One region of the Citrobacter koseri ATCC BAA-895 genome, then DNA from elsewhere that is predicted to be linked to it. Evidence: predicted binding sites of a transcription regulator. Region 1 holds the regulator's gene; the other holds the start of a gene.

Region 1 (7,903 bases):
CGGCGTCTTCAATAACGCGGCCCAGGTCTGGAACCACACCTTCTACTGGAACTGCCTGGCGCCAGATGCTGGCGGCGAACCAACGGGTAAACTGGCTGACGCCATTGTCGCGTCCTTCGGCAGCGTTGCCGATTTCAAAGCGCAGTTCACCGACGCCGCAATTAAGAACTTCGGTTCCGGCTGGACCTGGCTGGTGAAAGGGACGGATGGGAAACTGGCTATCGTCTCTACGTCGAATGCCGGTACGCCGCTGACCACCGACGCCACGCCGTTGATGACCGTTGATGTGTGGGAACATGCCTACTATATCGACTACCGCAATGCCCGTCCTGGCTACCTGGAGCACTTCTGGGCGCTGGTAAACTGGGACTTTGTGGCGAAAAACTTCGCGGCATAAAGAGAATAACGCAGAAGGGAGTCCCTTCTGCGTTTTAATGCTGCGCTTAGTTCGCCACGCAAACGTCTTCAGGCTGTCTGCGCGCAGAGACAAAGACCAGCAACAGCGCAAGCCCTGCCACAATCGCCCCCATCACCGGTACGAAGCTGTAGCCCAAACCACCGGAAATCACTGCGCCCCCCGCCGCTGCGCCAAGCGCATTACCGAGATTAAAGGCACCGATATTGACCGATGAAGAGAGGCCTGGCGCTTCGCTGGCAACCCGCATAACGCGCATTTGTAAAGGCGGAACCACCGCGAATGTCGCCGCCCCCCATACCACCATGCTGATAGCAGCACCCACTTCGTTGCGCGCCAGGAACGGGATCGCCAGCATAATCACCATCAGCAGCAGCAAAAATCCTTTCAGGGTGCCGTTAACCGAACGATCCGCCAGTTTTCCCCCCAGATAGTTGCCGATAGAAAAGCCAACGCCAATCAGTACCAGCATACCGGTAACGAAAGCAGGCGTTGCATGCGTAATGCTGTGCAGCACTGGGGCGATATAGGTATAGAGTGTAAACATCGCGCCTGCGCCCAGAACGGTGGTCAGTAATGCCGATAACACCTGTGGTCGCAACAGCACCGCCAGCTCTTTGCGCACCTCAGGGCGCTCTCCCGCCCCGCCTTTCGGCAACGAGAAAAAGAGGCTAATCATTGAAATTACGCCCAGCCCCGCCGTCGCCATGAAGGACATACGCCAGCCAATGGTTTCCCCCAGCCAGGTCGCCGCAGGAACACCGCCAATATTGGCGATTGTCAGCCCCATAAACATGGTGGCGACCGCACTGGCCTGTTTATGTTTGGGGACGACGCTGGCCGCCACCACCGACCCCAGACCGAAGAAAGCGCCGTGATTCAGGCTGGTCAGAATCCGCGACAGCATCAACGTAGTGTAATCCGGCGAGATGGCCGACAGCACATTTCCGAGGGTAAAAATCGCCATCAAAAAAATAAGCGCATTACGACGTGCGCGATGGGAAAGCAGCAGCGTCATCAACGGTGCGCCGACCATCACACCAACGGCATACGCGCTGATTAGCATTCCGGCCGCAGGAATCGAGACATCCACGCCGCGAGCGATAACAGGCAACAAGCCCATAGGAGAGAACTCGGTGGTTCCAATACCAAATGCGCCAATTGCCAGCGCCAGTAAGGGATAATTTATTTTCATACATCGACTCCGCAGCTTCGTGCCGTCACGAGGCACGCAAAAGAGTCAAAAGCATGACATCAATCACAAAACTAATAAAGTAAGCAAAATAGCAAAAGACTTTTACGATTTGGTTAAAAATGAGGAAGAAGAGAGAGGAAAGACAGAGGGAGAATGCTCTCCCTCAGAGGTAAATCAGTTCAGTGCGGCAGTCAGACCGCCTGCGACAATCAGGCCCAGCACAATAATGGTGGTCACTAACGAAAATTTCAGATCGGTGCTCATCAAGTTTTCTCCTTTTTATTCCCACACAAAAAGTGATATTGCGCATTTTTACACACTTGAATGCAAAAATCTCCCATGATTTATATTGATAAGCGCTTTTAACTCTTCCCCTTTTCGTCAAGATCAGACAAAATTCCACGCTTACTTGATTAGCGTACCGGCCATTGCCCCCTTCCTGATGTTCCGTGTCGTTTTCCCGGCGTGCCGCAACCCTGACGTTGCGATCAAGGTGTGTAAAGGCAAACGTTTACTTACAGTATTTTCAGGAGTTCAGGATATGGTCTGGAGTGAGATGTAATGGCAACAATTAAAGATGTGGCGAAGCGAGCAAACGTTTCCACTACAACCGTATCACACGTAATTAACAAAACGCGCTTCGTTGCGGAAGAGACGCGCAACGCGGTATGGGCAGCCATTAAAGAGCTGCACTACTCTCCCAGCGCGGTTGCCCGCAGCCTGAAGGTTAACCACACCAAATCGATTGGTTTGCTGGCGACCAGCAGCGAAGCCGCCTATTTTGCTGAAATTATCGAAGCCGTTGAAAAGAACTGTTTCCAGAAAGGATATACGCTGATTCTGGGCAACGCCTGGAACAACCTGGAAAAACAGCGCGCGTACCTCTCCATGATGGCGCAAAAACGCGTGGATGGCCTGCTGGTCATGTGTTCCGAATACCCTGAGTCCCTGCTCTCTATGCTTGAAGAGTATCGCCATATCCCGATGGTGGTGATGGACTGGGGCGAAGCCAAAGCGGACTTTACCGATACGGTCATTGATAACGCCTTTGCAGGCGGCTATATGGCCGGTCGTTATCTGGTTGAACGCGGCCACCGTGAAATTGGCGTGATCCCCGGCCCGATGGAACGCAACACCGGCGCAGGTCGTCTGGCTGGCTTTATGAAAGCGATGGAAGAAGCGCTGATAAACGTGCCGGAAAACTGGATCGTTCAGGGTGATTTCGAGCCGGAATCAGGCTACCGCGCGATGCAGCAAATGATCTCCCAGTCTCACCGCCCGACGGCCGTATTCTGCGGTGGCGACATTATGGCGATGGGCGCGTTGTGCGCCGCTGACGAGATGGGGCTGCGCGTACCGCAGGATATCTCGGTCATCGGCTACGACAACGTACGCAACGCGCGTTACTTTACGCCTGCGCTGACGACGATTCACCAGCCGAAAGATTCTCTGGGTGAAACGGCCTTCAATATGCTGCTTGACCGTATCGTCAATAAACGCGAAGAGTCGCAGTCCATTGAGGTGCATCCGCGTCTGATTGAGCGTCGCTCTGTCGCCGATGGCCCATTCCGCGACTATCGCCGTTAATCCCCTTCTGCGGGAGCCTCTTCCGGCTCCCGTAACCACTCTTTATTCAGCGTTTCGCTGTCGCCCAGATAGTCCAGTAACCAGGCCAGCGCGGGCGACGTGTCGTTCTGCTGCCACGTCAGACAGCACGCCGCATCAGGAAACGGATTCTCAAGCTGTAGCGCCACCCATTTCCCGCTGTCGATCCACGGCTTAGCAAAGTGGGTCGGCACCATTCCCACACACAGTCCCGCGGAAAGGCAGGTCGCTGAAGATTCCCAGTCCGGCACCACCACGCGTTTTTGGTTATCCAGCAGCCAGGTGATGCGCTTCGGAAGCGTACGCGAGGTATCCTCCCGGACCAGCGACGGCCAGTTGCGCAACGTGTCGTCACTGAGCGGGCCAGCCATTGACGCCAGCGGATGATGGCGGGCGACCACGCAGCTCCAGCTCAGCATCCCCATATCGCGAAAGGTGTAGCGTCCTCCAACCGGAATGGCCTGCGTCGCGCCGATAGCCAGCTCCACGCGCCCGTCCGACAGCGCATCCCAGACGCCGTTAAATACCTCCTGAAAGACCAGCAATTCCACATCATCAAAATGACGATAAAAATCAACAATCATCTGCCGGGTGCGCTCCGGCTTAACAATATTGTCGACCGCAATCGCCAGTTGACCCCGCCAGCCGTTGGCGATCTGCTGGCACTGCTGTCGGGTGATCTGCATTTTTTTGATAACAGAGCGCCCTTCCTTTAAAAACCATGCCCCGGCGGGGGTCAGTTCAACATCCCGATGGCGTCGTTCGAAAAGCGGCACCGCCAGCCACTCTTCCAGTTGACGGACGGTGTAGCTCACCGCAGAAGGCACGCGGTGCAACTCCTGCGCCGCAGAACTAAAACTGCCATTACGGGCAACGGCATCAACCACTTCGAGTGAATATTCTGACCACATATTCTGCCTGCAAAAATTTTGAATCCAGTAGCCAAATATTAGCGTTTCACAAGCAGAATTTCACTCCCTACACTCAGCGGCAATGTCTTACTTCTGGAAAAGAGAAACAATTATGCAACCCGGAAAAGGTTTTTTAGTCTGGCTGGCGGGTCTCAGCGTGCTGGGCTTTCTGGCAACAGATATGTATCTGCCTGCGTTCGCGGCAATTCAGGCCGACCTGCAAACACCGGCGGCGGCTGTCAGCGCCAGCCTCAGTCTGTTCCTGGCCGGTTTCGCCGTCGCGCAACTGCTGTGGGGGCCGCTGTCAGACCGTTACGGGCGTAAACCCATTTTGCTGCTGGGTCTCTCCATCTTCGCGCTGGGCAGTCTGGGGATGATGTGGGTCGAAAGCGCTACTGGGCTGCTGGTACTGCGTTTTATTCAGGCGGTGGGGGTTTGTGCCGCTACGGTGATCTGGCAGGCACTGGTGACGGATTATTATCCAACGCAAAAAATTAATCGCATCTTCGCTACCATTATGCCGCTGGTCGGTTTATCGCCCGCCCTTGCGCCTTTACTCGGCAGTTGGATCCTGACGCATTTTTCCTGGCAGGCCATTTTTGCCACGCTGTTCATCATTACGCTGATATTGATGCTGCCCGCCTTACGCTTAAAGCCAACAACAAAAGCACATGACCACAGCCAGGAAAAACTGACCTTCGCCAGCCTGCTGCGTTCACAAACTTATCGCGGCAACGTCCTGATTTACGCCGCCTGCTCCGCCAGCTTTTTTGCCTGGCTGACGGGTTCCCCGTTTATCCTCAGCGAAATGGGCTATAGCCCGGCGGTAATTGGCCTGAGTTATGTACCGCAGACCATCGCGTTCCTGGTGGGCGGTTACGGTTGCCGCGCGGCGCTGCAAAAATGGCAGGGTCAACAGCTGTTGCCCTGGTTACTGGTTCTCTATGCGCTGAGCGTGGTCGCCACCTGGGGCGCCAGCTTCATCAGCCATGTTTCGCTGACAGAGATCCTGATTCCATTCTGTGTGATGGCTATCGCGAACGGCGCGATCTACCCTATCGTGGTCGCCCAGGCGCTGCGCCCCTTCCCGCAAGCGACCGGACGCGCAGCAGCCTTACAGAACACGCTGCAACTGGGTCTGTGTTTCCTGGCAAGCCTGGTCGTTTCGTGGCTGATCAGCACGCCGCTGCTTACCACCACCAGCGTAATGCTGTCGACGGTGGCTCTGGCGGCACTGGGATACTGGCTGCAACTTCAGGCGCAGGAACCGGCCGCGCGCGCAGCAAACACCGAAGTTGCGCACAGCGAATCTCACTAAAAATGTTCAACAACAGGTAATTAGCTCGCTAACAATTTTCGGTTGTATCATCGAATTTTGAGGCCTATACTAAATTTCGGTTGTTAATATTACGATAATTATTATGCGTTAACGGGAACCGGAGCGTTCCCGTTTCACCACGGATGGCCTTTTCGGTAAGGGTTCCTCCCTTCCTCTGTTCTACGTCGGATAATAGACTCGCGGAATTATTCCGTGAGATTTCTCACAAAGCCCAAAAAGCGTCTACGCTGTTTTAAGGTTCTGATCACCGACCAAGTGATGGAGAAGCTATGAGTTCATCGTGTATAGAAGAAGTCAGCGTACCAGATGATGACTGGTATCGTATCACCAACGAATTGCTGGGCCGTGCGGGTATCGCCATCAATGGCACTGCCCCGGCGGATATTCGTGTTAAAAACCCCGATTTTTTCAAACGTGTATTACAGGAAGGATCGCTGGGGTTAGGTGAAAGTTATATGGATGGCTGGTGGGAATGCGACCGACTGGACATGTTTTTTAGTAAAGTCTTACGAGCCGGGCTCGAAAACCAACTCCCCCACCATTTCAAAGATACGCTGCGTATCGCGGGCGCACGCCTGTTCAACTTACAAAGTAAAAAACGCGCCTGGATAGTCGGGAAAGAACATTACGATCTCGGCAACGATCTTTTCTCCCGCATGCTCGACCCGTATATGCAATATTCCTGCGCTTACTGGAAAGATGCCGACACACTGGAATCCGCCCAGCAAGCGAAGCTGAAGCTCATTTGTGAAAAATTACAGTTGCAGCCGGGTATGCGCGTGCTGGATATCGGATGTGGCTGGGGCGGCTTGTCCCAGTTTATGGCGTCCAATTATGACGTCAGCGTCGTTGGCGTCACGATTTCCGCCGAGCAGCAAAAGATGGCCCAGGAACGTTGCGCTGGTCTGGACGTTTCTATTCGGCTACAGGATTACCGCGACCTTAACGATCAGTTTGATCGCATTGTGTCCGTTGGTATGTTTGAACACGTCGGGCCGAAGAACTATAAAACCTATTTTGAAGTGGTCGACCGTAATTTGAAACCGGACGGTATTTTCCTGCTCCACACTATCGGTTCCAAAAAGACGGATAATAATGTCGACCCGTGGATCAATAAGTATATTTTTCCGAACGGGTGTCTGCCGTCTGTTCGACAGATTGCGAATGCCAGCGAATCGCATTTCGTGATGGAAGACTGGCACAACTTTGGCGCAGATTACGACACCACCCTGATGGCCTGGTATTCTCGCTTTATCAACGGCTGGCCGGAAATTGCAGATAATTACACCGAACGGTTTAAACGCATGTTCAGTTATTATCTGAATGCATGCGCCGGGGCGTTTCGCGCCCGTGATATACAGCTATGGCAGGTGGTTTTTTCTCGCGGCGTCGAACACGGCCTGCGTATTCCCCGCTAATCCTGATAACCCCCGCGCTGCGGGGGTTTTTACGTCGGGTTACGCGTCGCCTGCATGCAGGTTCGCCGCGCTTTCCCGTGCCGCCAGCACGCGCTCGACGGTGTCAACAACCGCCTGGGTTTGCGGATCAATTTCGATATTGACGCGAGCACCCAGTTTTTTCTTACCCAGCGTGGTGCGTTCCAGCGTTTCCGGGATCAGATGAACGCAAAAGCGCGTTGGCGTCACTTCCCCTACCGTCAGACTGATGCCATCGATGCCGATGAATCCCTTATACAGGATATATTTCATCAGCTGCGGGTCCTGAACTTTAAACCAGACCTGACGATTATTCTCAGAGGTCAGAATTTTCGAAATTTCAGCCGTGGTCATAATGTGACCCGACATTAAATGCCCGCCAATCTCATCGCTGAATTTCGCCGCACGCTCCACGTTAACGAGATCGCCGACGCTCAGATCGCCAAGATTGGTAATGCGTAACGTCTCTTTCATCAGGTCAAAGCTGATCTGATTACCGTTTATTTCAGTGACGGTCAGGCAACAGCCGTTGTGCGCCACCGATGCGCCCGTCTCCAGCGCGTCCAGCATGTGTTCAGGTAATTCCACGACATGCGTGCGGAAATTCGGTTTTTCATCAATCGACACCAGTTTCGCGGTGCCCTGCACAATACCTGTAAACATACCTGCAACTCCTGAAATCAGTTAATACATCTCTGCCCAGCACAATAGCAGGTGGAAAATCAGGTTGCCAGCAAAGCGCTAAAAGCACCTGTTTTTTCACTGGAGAATTACGTATTCCTCGCTACAATAGACTGAAATTTCCCCTGCATTTTCTTCTTGCTGCCATTTAAGGCGGCTTTTTTAGTCTCTCAAATAACAACAAATAATAGGTGTATACGTGCAGAAGTATATCAGTGAAGCGCGTCAGTTATTAGCTCTGGCAATACCGGTGATTCTTGCGCAAATCGCCCAAACCGCGATGGGATTCGTCGATACCGTGATGGCTGGCGGGTACAGCGC
Region 2 (7,903 bases), 1.4 Mb from region 1:
GCTGTCTGGGGCACGAGAAGGTCGCCCAACTGGAACGCCAGATTGGTGCGCCGTTACGTCTGTACAGCGGCTACAGCGACAGTAAGCAGGATAACCCGCTTCTCTATTTTTGCCAGCATCGCTGGCGCGTCACGCCGCGAGGGGAGCTCCAGCAACTCGAATAGAGTTAACGATAGCGCCCATGTATAATGCGCCCGCTTTTATTACCGGAGTGTCTCCTTTGTCTGATGTTGAATTTAGCCACGAATACTGGATGCGTCATGCGTTGACGCTGGCGAAACGCGCCTGGGATGAGCGTGAAGTGCCGGTTGGCGCGGTATTGGTGCATAACAATCGCGTCATTGGCGAAGGCTGGAACCGTCCGATAGGTCATCATGATCCCACTGCGCACGCTGAAATCATGGCGCTACGTCAGGGTGGGCTGGTGCTTCAGAACTACCGTTTGCTGGATACCACGCTTTACGTGACGCTGGAGCCGTGCGTGATGTGCGCGGGAGCAATGGTACACAGCCGCATTGGTCGGGTGGTATTTGGCGCTCGCGACGCGAAAACCGGCGCGGCAGGGTCGCTGATGGACGTATTGCATCATCCGGGCATGAACCACCGCGTAGAGATCACCGAAGGTGTGTTACGCGATGAGTGCGCAGCGCTGCTCAGTGATTTCTTTCGCATGCGTCGCCAGGAGATCAAAGCGCTAAAAAAATCTTCGCAAGAATCGTTGTAGGGCGGCCAGGGCGCGAAAGCGTCCAGCCCTGTGAGATTAGTTTTCGTCTTTCTTCTTCAGTGAAAACGGCAAAGAAGGAGAGTGTGACAGGTAGTTCGATGACGGCTGCGATAAGAAAGAAGAGAAAGGAAATGTCTCCGTGTCAAACTCGGCCGGAGACACTGCCGGGTAATCCTGCGCCAGCTTTATCGCTTCTGCCGCCTGCTTCTCTTTTTCTTGCAGATAGCCGACCAGGCTAATCTGATACTTCCGAATATTTTCCACATAAGCGTAGGCTTCATGCCCGCGCGCATAGCCGTACGTCAGCTTGCTGTAATATTGTTTCTGGCTGAGCAGCGGCAGCCGTTGTTTTACATCGGCCCAGCTATCCGGGTTGCCCCTGGTTTTGACCGTCAACGCACGGGCGTCAAGCATATGCGCATAGCCCATGTTATAGGCGGCGAGCGCAAACCAGATACGCTCCTCTTCCGGCACGGTTTCAGGCACTTTGCCCATCATATCCTGGATATAACGCACACCGCCGCTGATGCTCTGTTCCGCATCGGTACGGTCCGTCAGCCCCAGACTTTGCGCGGTGTTTTTGGTGAGCATCATCAGACCGCGAACGCCCGTCGGGGAGGTGGCCAGCGGGTCCCAGTGCGACTCCTGATAGGAAATTGCGGCCAGCAGGCGCCAGTCTATCTCCTGCGCGTATTTTTCAAACAACGGCTGGAGATCGGGCAGTACGCCGTCCACGGCCCGCAGGAAGGTGCGGGTATCGACATAATCAAAATCGTCGCCGTGCCCCAGATACTTCTCTTCCATACGCGCCAGTGAGCCGTCTTCATTAATAGTGTTGAAGAAATCGAGCAGCGCAGCGGAAAGCGTGTTGTCATCGTCCAGTTGGCTAAACCAGGTGACAGGCTGCTCATCGGTGACATCCAGCGCGACGGCCAGTTCAGGATGTACGCGCTGGAACAGGCTGATCGCGACAGAATCGGCAATGGTATAGTCCAGATTGCCGCTGATGACTTCGCTGAGCAGCGCCGCTGTCCCTTTTTTGTCATCGACTTTCCAGCTTAGATCGGGAAATTTTGTCTCTTTCAGCGCCTGCAAGTCATTCACCACGACATGCCCAGGCGCGATAGAGAGCTGGCTTTCATTCACCGTGGCCAGCGTGCGAGGCCGGTATTGTCCTACCCGGTAAACCAGCTGTTGCGAAACGGAATAGTAGGTCGGGCCGGGTTGATAATTCTTCACGCGCTCGCTGTTGTAAACCAGTCCTGCCGCCAGCAGATCGGCGTTGCCGTTATCTAAATCGTCAAATAGCTGGCTGATATTCTGGCGTACGGTAATTTTCAGCTTTACGCCAAGATAGCTGGCGAACTGCTGCGCCAGTTCGTAATCCAGACCGTACTTTTTTCCGTTAATGCGGGCGTAAGTCAGCGGCGACTCTATTGTCGAGACGCGTAACTCTCCCCGCGATTGGATCGCGGCGATACGATTGTCGGCTTTGCCGAACCAGGGGATTGATGGCCAGAGGGCCGCTGCCAGCAGCAGAGTCAATATGCCGATGAACAGATAATTAATCTTTAATTTTTTCAATTAGTTAATTCTCTGAATCGTGCGTAATCTCAGCCTGCTAATGTCATTTTGGTGGGTTAAAATCATCATGAATGTGCGGCATTTTGCGCAACAATGCGCCAGTTGGCAACTAATTAGAATGATTGGCCGCACCGTATGATAAGAAAAGGCGGCGATTTTATTTCGACGCAAACGGTTTCGTCGGGGCGTCAGATTCTTTATAATGTCGCCCGTTTCCCCCCTTGCGCACACTTAAAGCGCCTCAGGCGCTTCGAAGACGAGAGACTTATGATGGAAATTCTGCGTGGTTCGCCTGCACTGTCTGCATTCCGTATTAACAAACTGCTGGCGCGTTTTCAGGCGGCCAATCTTCAGGTCCACAATATTTACGCTGAGTATGTCCATTTTGCTGACCTGAGCGCCCCCTTAAACGAGGATGAGCACGCGCAACTTGCACGTTTGCTGAAATATGGGCCGAGCTTAAGCAGCCATACCCCTGAAGGAAAGCTGCTGCTGGTCACGCCGCGTCCTGGCACCATCTCCCCCTGGTCTTCCAAAGCGACTGATATCGCCCATAACTGCGGTCTGCAACAGGTAAGCCGCCTGGAGCGCGGCGTTGCATACTACGTTGAAGCCGCTACGCTCACGGCTGAACAGTGGCAGACGATTGCCGCTGAACTGCACGACCGGATGATGGAGACCGTGTTCTCTTCTTTATCTGATGCGGAAAAACTGTTTGTTCATCACCAGCCTGCGCCGGTTGCCAGTGTGGATCTGCTGGGTGAAGGGCGTCAGGCGCTGACTGACGCCAACCTGCGTCTGGGTCTGGCGCTGGCGGATGACGAAATTGATTACCTGCAAGACGCCTTCACGAAACTGGGGCGCAATCCGAACGATATCGAACTGTATATGTTCGCGCAGGCAAACTCCGAACACTGTCGCCATAAGATTTTTAACGCTGACTGGGTTATCGACGGGAAACCGCAGCCGAAGTCGCTGTTTAAGATGATCAAAAACACCTTTGAAACCACGCCGGATCATGTGTTGTCTGCCTATAAAGATAACGCGGCGGTGATGGAAGGTTCTGACGTGGGACGCTACTTCGCTGACCACGAGAGCGGTCGCTATGACTTCCATCAGGAGCCTGCGCATATTCTGATGAAGGTGGAAACCCATAACCACCCGACGGCAATCTCGCCGTGGCCGGGCGCGGCGACCGGTTCCGGTGGTGAGATTCGTGATGAAGGCGCAACCGGACGCGGCGCGAAGCCAAAAGCAGGTCTGGTGGGCTTCTCCGTGTCTAACCTGCGTATTCCGGGTTTTGAGCAGCCGTGGGAAGAAGATTTTGGTAAACCAGAGCGTATCGTTACCGCGCTGGACATTATGACCGAAGGCCCGCTGGGCGGCGCGGCGTTTAATAATGAATTTGGTCGCCCGGCGTTGAACGGGTACTTCCGTACTTACGAAGAAAAAGTAAACAGCCACAACGGCGAAGAGCTACGCGGCTACCACAAGCCGATCATGCTGGCGGGCGGGATCGGCAACATCCGCGCCGATCACGTACAGAAAGGCGAGATCGTCGTTGGCGCGAAGCTGATCGTGCTCGGAGGGCCGGCGATGAACATTGGTCTGGGGGGCGGGGCGGCGTCCTCTATGGCTTCTGGTCAGTCGGATGCGGATCTCGATTTTGCCTCCGTACAGCGTGATAACCCGGAAATGGAACGTCGCTGCCAGGAAGTGATCGACCGCTGCTGGCAGTTAGGCGATGCCAACCCGATCCTGTTTATTCACGACGTCGGGGCAGGCGGTCTCTCCAACGCGATGCCGGAGCTGGTGAGCGACGGCGGGCGCGGCGGTAAATTTGAGCTGCGCGATATCCTCAGCGATGAGCCGGGCATGAGCCCGCTGGAAATCTGGTGTAACGAGTCTCAGGAGCGTTATGTGCTGGCCGTGGCCGCCGACCAGTTGCCGCTGTTTGATGAGTTGTGCAAGCGTGAGCGCGCGCCGTATGCGGTGATCGGTGAGGCCACCGAAGAACAGCATCTGTCCCTGAACGACAGTCATTTCGATAATCAACCGATCGATCTGCCGCTGGACGTGCTGCTGGGTAAAACGCCGAAAATGACCCGCGACGTGCAGACGCTGACAGCGAAAGGCGATGCGCTGGATCGTGCTGATATCACGATCGCTGACGCGGTTAAACGGGTTCTGCATCTGCCGACCGTGGCGGAGAAAACATTTCTGGTGACCATCGGCGACCGTACCGTGACCGGTATGGTGGCGCGCGATCAGATGGTCGGCCCGTGGCAGGTGCCGGTGGCGAACTGCGCGGTGACCACCGCCAGCCTCGACAGCTACTACGGCGAAGCGATGTCTATCGGTGAACGTGCGCCGGTAGCGCTGCTGGACTTTGCCGCTTCCGCCCGTCTGGCCGTTGGCGAAGCGCTGACGAACATCGCCGCGACCCAGATTGGTGATATCAAACGCATCAAGCTGTCCGCAAACTGGATGGCGGCGGCCGGTCATCCGGGTGAAGATGCCGGTCTGTATGACGCGGTGAAAGCGGTAGGCGAAGAACTCTGCCCGCAGCTTGGCCTGACGATTCCGGTGGGCAAAGACTCTATGTCGATGAAAACCCGCTGGCAGGAAGGCAACGAGCAGCGCGAAATGACCTCGCCGCTGTCGCTGGTGATTTCCGCGTTTGCCCGCGTGGAAGATGTGCGTCATACCGTCACGCCGCAGCTCTCGACCGAAGATAACGCGCTGCTGCTGATCGATTTGGGTCAGGGGCATAACGCGCTGGGCGCAACGGCGCTGGCGCAGGTGTATCGTCAACTGGGCGACAAACCGGCAGACGTGCGCGATGTGGCGCAGTTGAAAGGCTTCTACGATGCGATTCAGGCGCTGGTGGCGCAGCGTAAACTGCTGGCGTATCACGACCGTTCCGACGGCGGCCTGCTGGTCACGCTTGCCGAGATGGCCTTTACCGGTCACTGCGGCATCCAGGTCGATATTGCAACATCTGGCGACGATCGTCTGGCGGCGCTGTTTAACGAAGAGCTGGGCGCAGTGATTCAGGTGCGGGCGGCCGATCGCGAAGCGGTCGAGGCGCTGCTGGCGAAGCATGGTCTGAGTGACTGCGTACACTATTTAGGTCAGGCCGTTTCCGGCGACCGTTTTGTGATTGAATCCAATGGGCAGGTTGTCTTCAGCGAAAGCCGCACCACGCTTCGTACCTGGTGGGCGGAAACGACCTGGCAGATGCAGCGCCTGCGCGACAACCCGGAATGTGCCGATCAGGAACATGACGCAAAAACCAACGATGCCGACCCGGGTCTGAACGTGAAATTGTCGTTCGATATCAATGAAGATATCGCCGCGCCGTATATTGCTACCGGCGCGCGTCCGAAGGTTGCCGTACTGCGCGAACAGGGCGTGAACTCCCACGTTGAGATGGCGGCGGCGTTCCATCGTGCGGGCTTTGACGCGATTGATGTGCATATGAGCGATCTGCTGGCTGGCCGTATTGGGCTGGGTAATTTCCAGGCGCTGGTTGCCTGTGGCGGTTTCTCTTACGGTGACGTGCTGGGCGCGGGTGAAGGCTGGGCGAAATCGATTCTGTTCAACAATCGCGTACGCGACGAGTTCGAAACGTTCTTCCACCGCCCGCAGACGCTGGCGCTTGGCGTATGTAACGGTTGCCAGATGATGTCTAACCTGCGTGAACTGATTCCAGGGAGCGAGCTGTGGCCGCGTTTTGTGCGTAACCATTCTGACCGTTTTGAAGCGCGCTTCAGCTTGGTGGAAGTGACCCAAAGCCCGTCTCTGCTGTTGCAGGGAATGGTTGGCTCACAGATGCCTGTCGCGGTGTCCCACGGTGAAGGGCGCGTTGAAGTGCGTGACGATGCGCATCTGGCAGGGCTGGAAAGCAAAGGTCTGGTTGCGCTGCGTTATGTCGATAACTTCGGTAAGGTTACGGAAAACTACCCGGCCAACCCGAACGGATCGCCAAACGGCATCACCGCCGTTACCACGGAGAACGGTCGCGCCACCATTATGATGCCGCACCCGGAGCGCGTCTTCCGCACCGTCAGCAACTCCTGGCACCCGGAAAACTGGGGCGAAGACAGTCCGTGGATGCGTATTTTCCGCAATGCGCGTAAGCAGTTAGGTTAATCCGCACGTAAATGGCCCGATAAGCAAAGCGCTATCGGGCCTGGACATACGCGTAGGCCGGATAAGGCGAAGCCGCCATCCGGCAAGGAAGCTTCCGTGAGGGAGCTTTTTTTTGCCCTGCCATCAACCATAAAGGTGTCGGGAAATGCCGACATCAGCAGATTGTTTGTGTCGCCAAAAGGAGACATTTAACTCATTGATTTACAAAGATGGCGTAAGGTTTGTTTTTAGGTGTCTCTGAATGGCGACACCTTGCTGAAATTTTGTTCGTTTTGTAACGGTGATGATTTCTCTATAAAACCAAATAAAATCATAATGTTAATTATTTGTTTTTAAAATTGGCACACTTACTGCATAATAGTAACCAGTGGCTCATTCACCTTCTTATGTCAGCCCCTTCGGGAAGCGCTACATAAACTTCGAATGACGCACAACAAGGTGCCTGCCGTCCAACTTCTGATAATAGCGTCGCTTTATCAACCACCGGGCGAAACGTCGAGTTAGGCACCGCCTTATTCCATAACAAAGCCGGGTTAATCCCGGCTTTGTTGTATCTGATGTTCCCCTCGGTTAGCATCCTTGTATCCTTATCCGATGAGAGTAACGCCTTGAAGCGCTGGTCTGTTTTCCCCCGGTCCTTGCGACAACTGGTTATGCTGGCATTTCTGCTGATTCTGTTGCCTTTGTTGGTACTGGCCTGGCAGGCCTGGCAAAGTCTCAACGCGCTCAGCGCCCAGGCGGCGCAGACTAACCGCACCACGCTGATAGATGCCCGGCGCAGCGAAGCGATGACCAACGTGGCGCTGGAGATGGAGCGCAGCTACCGGCAATATTGCGTGCTCGACGACCGTACGCTGGCGAAGGTGTATCAGAGCCAGCGAAAACGCTACAGCGAAATGCTGGACGCACATGCGGGAGTATTGCCGGACGCTAAACTTTACCAGGCGCTACGCGATGATCTGAACGGTCTTGCACAATTACAGTGTAAAAATAGCGGCCCTGACGCTACCGCCGCCGCGCGGCTGGAGGCTTTTGCCAATGCCAATACGGAAATGGTGCAGGCAACGCGCACGGTGGTGTTCTCGCGCGGGCAGCAGTTACAGCAGGAAATCGCAGAGCGCGGACAATTCTTCGGCTGGCAGGCGCTGGTGCTGTTTCTGGTCAGTCTGGCGATGGTACTGCTTTTTACAAGGATGATCATTGGGCCGGTGAAAGGGATAGAACGGATGATTAACCGGCTGGGAGAAGGGCGCTCTCTGGGGAATACCGTGTCGTTTACCGGGCCGCGCGAGCTGCGTTCGGTGGGGCAGCGCATTATCTGGTTGAGTGAACGTCTGTCCTGGCTGGAATCCCAACGGCATCAGTTTTTACGTCACCTGTCGCATGAGCTGAAAACGCCGCTGGCCAGTATGCGCGAAGGGACAGAGCTGCTGGCCGATC

The links. The regulator PurR, encoded in region 1, represses purine synthesis genes. The targets are predictions, from matches to a motif close to CANGCAAACGTTTGCNTG.
Region 2: purL (phosphoribosylformylglycinamidine synthase) is a predicted target of PurR. The motif match lies at 2,473-2,490, and genes of this name have one in related genera.

Annotation. Positions count from the first base shown of each region.
Region 1 covers NC_009792.1:1,603,141-1,611,043, forward strand. Annotated here, with positions in the region: gene sodB (superoxide dismutase [Fe]) at 1-397, shown strand, start outside; gene CKO_RS07130 (MFS transporter) at 444-1,610, opposite strand; gene cydH (cytochrome bd-I accessory subunit CydH) at 1,785-1,874, opposite strand; gene purR (HTH-type transcriptional repressor PurR) at 2,172-3,197, shown strand; gene punR (DNA-binding transcriptional activator PunR) at 3,194-4,126, opposite strand; gene punC (purine nucleoside transporter PunC) at 4,239-5,444, shown strand; gene cfa (cyclopropane fatty acyl phospholipid synthase) at 5,735-6,883, shown strand; gene CKO_RS07155 (riboflavin synthase) at 6,923-7,564, opposite strand; gene mdtK (multidrug efflux MATE transporter MdtK) at 7,782-7,903, shown strand, end outside.
Region 2 covers NC_009792.1:215,479-223,381, forward strand. Annotated here, with positions in the region: gene yfhb (phosphatidylglycerophosphatase C) at 1-164, shown strand, start outside; gene tadA (tRNA adenosine(34) deaminase TadA) at 182-724, shown strand; gene mltF (membrane-bound lytic murein transglycosylase MltF) at 761-2,308, opposite strand; gene purL (phosphoribosylformylglycinamidine synthase) at 2,576-6,463, shown strand; gene qseE (two component system sensor histidine kinase QseE/GlrK) at 7,072-7,903, shown strand, end outside.